DNA from 2 places in the Veillonella sp. T14073-2 genome. Region 2 is predicted to be linked to the other one. Evidence: a T-box and tRNA genes for the amino acid it is inferred to sense, from the RefSeq annotation. Region 2 holds a T-box; the other holds one or more tRNA genes.

Region 1 (2,493 bases), on a different contig from region 2:
ATGAAAGTTATATCTTCCTATATGAAGGTCATTCCGAAAATTCATGGTCTCGAAAAAAGGAATTTAATAGCTCGATAGAGAATACAAATAATAATAGCCAACAACAATCTATGCTAGGACAACAGAAAGAATATATTGCTTTCACCATCAAACAAAGCAATGTAGAGGCTGTTGATATGATTAGTGGTCAAGTATGGCCAAGATTTGGATTGCCTAAAGCTCCAGTATATGATTTTCAAGCAGGTAAATTGACTGCTGATGATTTTGTGTTGCGTGGCTATAAATTAAATGATTATTTTGTTAATGATCCCAATAATGATTGGAAACATCAAGGTATGTTGTTTGGGTCCACATTTATTGGATATAACGAATATGGCGTGAGTGTTGATAAAAAAAATCTCATCAATCGTGTTCTATTAAATATTTACACGCCTACTCGTCGCGGTATTGCGATGGGGGATACTAAATACTTATTGCTCTTTGTATATGGTATGCCTACTCGTATTGTTGAATCTACAACAAATGCGGGCACATCTACTGTATATGAATATAAAAATCCAGCGGCAAGCGACTCATATTTACAGTTTGCCCTAGATGATAAAAACCAATATATCAAATCCGTTATGTTATCTGACCGTCCAGTTAAGTAGGAACGGTTACAGCGAGGAGGCAAGGGATATGGTTACAGTTCAAGATGTAAGAGAACGTTGGGAACAAATTCAAGGTGATGATGAACGTATATTGTTTATCGTTGGTGGTCCTGGTTCTGGTAAAAGTTTATTAATCCGTGAGTTATCTGAGCAAAAAGGGTGGAAGTACTTAGAAGCAAAACAACTTATTGAAGAAGAGTTTTTGTTAGTGCCTCGTGATGAAAGACCACAACTTGCAGAAGAAGTAATTCGTCGTGCATTAAGTCGTAGTGATACAGAAGTGGTTCTTATTGATGGCATCAATGTGTTATTTGCACCAATTTTAAATTTAAATCCTCTTGAACTATTAAAGACTATTAGTAAAACATATCCGATTGTTGTAGGTTGGCGTGGTCATCTTGAAGGTGATCAATTATACTTAGAACACAATAATGATCCAAAACATGCGGTTGTAACAATTACTAAACCTGATCGTGTTATGGTTATTGATTAATAGAGTTATATTGATTGTTGAGGGCATTATATATTGCCATGAGTATGACCGCATATAAAAGGTAGGTGGATATCATGGAACAATATATAATTGCCCTCATTTTGGGTATCTCTTTGGGTACTATCGGATAATAGTGGCTATATTTGCAATTATCTATCTTTATCTATGATTGCCGATGAGGAAAAAATGAAGTTTAAAAAGTTTAGAAAAAATACTTGCATAGGGTATCGTTTCATGTTATTATGATTAAGCACTAAGGGATACCGCAGTGAACGAAAAAAACTTCAAAAAAGTTTTTAAAAAGTTCTTGACACTTAGTGGGACGGATGATAAAATACATCTTGTCGTAATGATGCTGGCGTAGCTCAATTGGTAGAGCAGCTGACTTGTAATCAGCAGGTTGTGGGTTCAATTCCTATCGCCAGCTCCATTTTATTTTGGAGGGATTCCCGAGCGGCCAAAGGGAGCAGACTGTAAATCTGCCGTCTTCGACTTCGAAGGTTCGAATCCTTCTCCCTCCACCATTTATAGCGGGGTGGAGCAGTTGGTAGCTCGTCGGGCTCATAACCCGAAGGTCGCAGGTTCAAGTCCTGTCCCCGCAACCACAAAAATTCACAGTGAAATGATCGTTCATTGTGCTGGTGTAGCTCAGTCGGCAGAGCGTATCCTTGGTAAGGATAAGGTCACCGGTTCAATCCCGGTCACTAGCTCCATACATGGCGGCATAGCTCAGTTGGCTAGAGCAATCGGTTCATACCCGGTGTGTCCGCGGTTCAAATCCGTGTGCCGCCACCATTAAACCTCACATTGGTGAGGATTTTTTATTTCTCCATAAAATATAAATTGAAGCTGATGAGTGTAAGGATTACATTTGTCAGTTTTTTTATTTTAGAAGAATATTTGTATTTTTAGAAGTTTTTCTATATATGGTATAATAATGTATAAGGGAATCTTATATTCCATTGATAAATTAGGGTTAATATATTATATTAATACTAGAATGTAATTTGTTTTTGTGAAGGAGGATACAATCCTAATGGCAAAAGAAAAATTTGAACGTACGAAACCGCATGTTAACATTGGTACAATCGGTCACGTTGACCATGGTAAAACTACTTTGACAGCTGCAATCACTAAAGTATTGGCTGAAAAAGGCCAAGCTGATTTCCAAGATTACAGCATGATCGATAAAGCTCCAGAAGAACGTGAACGCGGTATCACAATCAACACTGCACACGTTGAATACGAAACTGAAAACCGTCACTATGCACACGTTGACTGTCCAGGCCATGCTGACTATGTTAAAAACATGATCACTGGTGCGGCTCAAATGGACGGCGCTATCTTGGT
Region 2 (2,493 bases):
AGCTTGTCTAAGTGTATCTATGGCAGGCGTAGCTATGGCAGGTCCTGTAGGCCCTGTTATTATTCCTCAAGCAGGGGATGTAGTAGTCATCAATCATGGTCCTGATATGACCTTCACTGGTAATATCAACTTTGATGTGGAAAGTCAAACTAACAATAATTTACAAGTTGGCTCCACTGTGATTCCTAATGTTGTATATGGTGCAGCGTTCAATAAAACTGGTGCGCCAGATACAATTATCCCAGCTCAAACGTACGTGTATGTAGGCACAAAAGATGGGGCGAATGCTTTCACAGAGGCTAGCGATGCTGACAAAAAAGGTGCTAACTGGAATGTAGAAACCTTGAAAAAAACTAAATCTGGTGACGTACAATTGGCAAGCCGTGGCATTCCTGAAAAGCCATTGGCAAATCAAGTAGCCACTATTAAAGATTCTATTATGCTTAGCGCCGTAGACCTCAGTACAACAGCGGTAGGCCGAAACAGCAAGGGCGTTCTATATATGACTGTTCCTAAAGAATTAAAATTGACTGCTGACACAGGTATTCCTGAAGACGTGCGTGAAACAATGCCAGCTATGTTCCGTGGTAAAATGGGTGACTCCCTCATGGTAAACCTCATGCCTTTAAATGAAGAGGAAAAACAACAATTAGCAGCAAATCCTCATAATGCAAATACAATCGTATTTAACCGTGGCATGAGCATGGCAAAAATGATTGGTTCTTCTGCCCGTACAAGCAAAGTGTACACATACATGAAGGATCATTACTTGAACCTCGTTATCGTAGCAAAAGACTATGATGATAACGGTGCTCGCGGTAGCGGTGTTATGATGGTTTCTAAACAAGATAACTCTAACGATGTACTTTTAACACTCTACAAAGGCCCAGACCTTTCCAATAGCAAATTGGAAAAAGTAATTGGTGCTATGTTGTCTACAAACTTCAAACGCTAATATACAATATCAAACGGCTCGATATACTCGGGCCGTTTTGTTATATATAAGATTTATGAAATTTACTGTTGAACCGTATTGAATTTTTTAATTCCCTGTGATACTATAATCTAGTAAAAGTTATGCAAAGGACATGATTCTCATATCCCTGTGTACCAGAGAGAGGCAGATGCTGGAAATGCCTTACACATATATCAGAGTTACCCCCTTTAAACTGATTTGTCGAACCTAAGTAGGCAAATACGGCCGCCACCGTTATCGGGCTTAATGAAGTGAATTAACTATACACATATATTCGTATAGGTAGTTAACTAGGGTGGAACCGCGAATGATCTTCGTCCCTTGTTTTGTAGGGATAGAGGGTCTTTTTTTTATTACAAAAATTCAGTCTATCCTAGATAATAAATTGGAGGAAATTAAAATGGCAGATGTAAAAATCATTTTACCTGATGGTAGTGCAAAGGAATACGCTGCTGGCACTACTCTTGGGGAAGCAGTAAAACAATTATCTAACAGCTTGGCTAAAAAAGTACTAGCTGCAAACGTAAATGGTGAATTAACAGACCTTCGCGAAGAATTAGTCGATGGTTCTGAAGTAGCGTTCTTAACATTCGAAGAAGATGGTGGTAAACATACTTTGCGCCACACAGCATCTCATATCTTGGCTCAAGCGGTAAAACGCTTATGGCCTGAAGCTAAATTGGCTATCGGTCCTGCTATCGATAAAGGTTTCTACTATGATATCGATATGGAACATACTTTGACTCCTGAAGATTTAGGCAAAATCGAAAAGGAAATGAGCCGTATTGTGAAAGAAAACTTGCCTATCACTAAATCTGTAATGTCTCGTCAAGAAGCTATCGAGTTCTTCAAATCTAAAAACGAAGATTACAAGGTAGAATTGATTGAAGATCTTCCTGAAGATGCTGTTATCTCTTGCTATGCGCAAGGCGACTTCATCGATCTTTGTGCAGGTCCTCACGTGGCATCTACTGGTAAGGTAAAAGCTTTCAAATTACAAAGCATTGCAGGTGCATACTGGCGCGGCGATGAAAAGAATAAAATGTTGCAACGTATTTACGGTACAGCATTTGAAAAGAAAGAAGAACTTGATGCATACCTTCACTTGCTTGAAGAAGCAGCTAAACGCGACCATCGTAAACTTGGTAAAGAACTTGGCTTGTTCGTTATCAAAGAAGAAGGTCCTGGCTTCCCATTCTTCTTACCAAAAGGTATGGCTCTTCGCAACGAATTGGAAAACTTCTGGCGTGAAGTTCACCATGAATTCGATTACGAAGAAATTCGTACACCAATCATCTTAAATAAACAATTATGGGAAACATCTGGTCACTGGTTCCATTACCGTGAAAACATGTACACTACAATCATCGATGATGAAGAATATGCAATTAAACCAATGAACTGCCCAGGCGGTATTTTGGTTTACCAAAACGAAATGCATTCCTATCGCGACTTCCCATTACGTTATGCTGAACTTGGTTTAGTTCACCGTCATGAATTGTCCGGTGCTTTACACG

What was found. The T-box of region 2 lies ahead of thrS (threonine--tRNA ligase). A T-box ahead of a tRNA ligase gene usually reads a tRNA of that ligase, here a tRNA-Thr.
Region 1: it encodes a tRNA-Thr, which carries the amino acid that the T-box ahead of thrS (threonine--tRNA ligase) is inferred to sense. The anticodon was not compared.

The regions. Positions count from the first base shown of each region.
Region 1 covers NZ_PPDC01000001.1:142,500-144,992, reverse strand. Annotated here, with positions in the region: gene VCHSUH04_RS00800 (hypothetical protein) at 1-650, shown strand, start outside; gene brxF (BREX-3 system P-loop-containing protein BrxF) at 679-1,143, shown strand; tRNA gene VCHSUH04_RS00790 (tRNA-Thr) at 1,498-1,573, shown strand; tRNA gene VCHSUH04_RS00785 (tRNA-Tyr) at 1,583-1,667, shown strand; tRNA gene VCHSUH04_RS00780 (tRNA-Met) at 1,673-1,748, shown strand; tRNA gene VCHSUH04_RS00775 (tRNA-Thr) at 1,781-1,856, shown strand; tRNA gene VCHSUH04_RS00770 (tRNA-Met) at 1,862-1,938, shown strand; gene tuf (elongation factor Tu) at 2,180-2,493, shown strand, end outside.
Region 2 covers NZ_PPDC01000006.1:642,890-645,382, reverse strand. Annotated here, with positions in the region: gene VCHSUH04_RS06580 (hypothetical protein) at 1-955, shown strand, start outside; T-box leader at 1,069-1,301, shown strand; gene thrS (threonine--tRNA ligase) at 1,377-2,493, shown strand, end outside.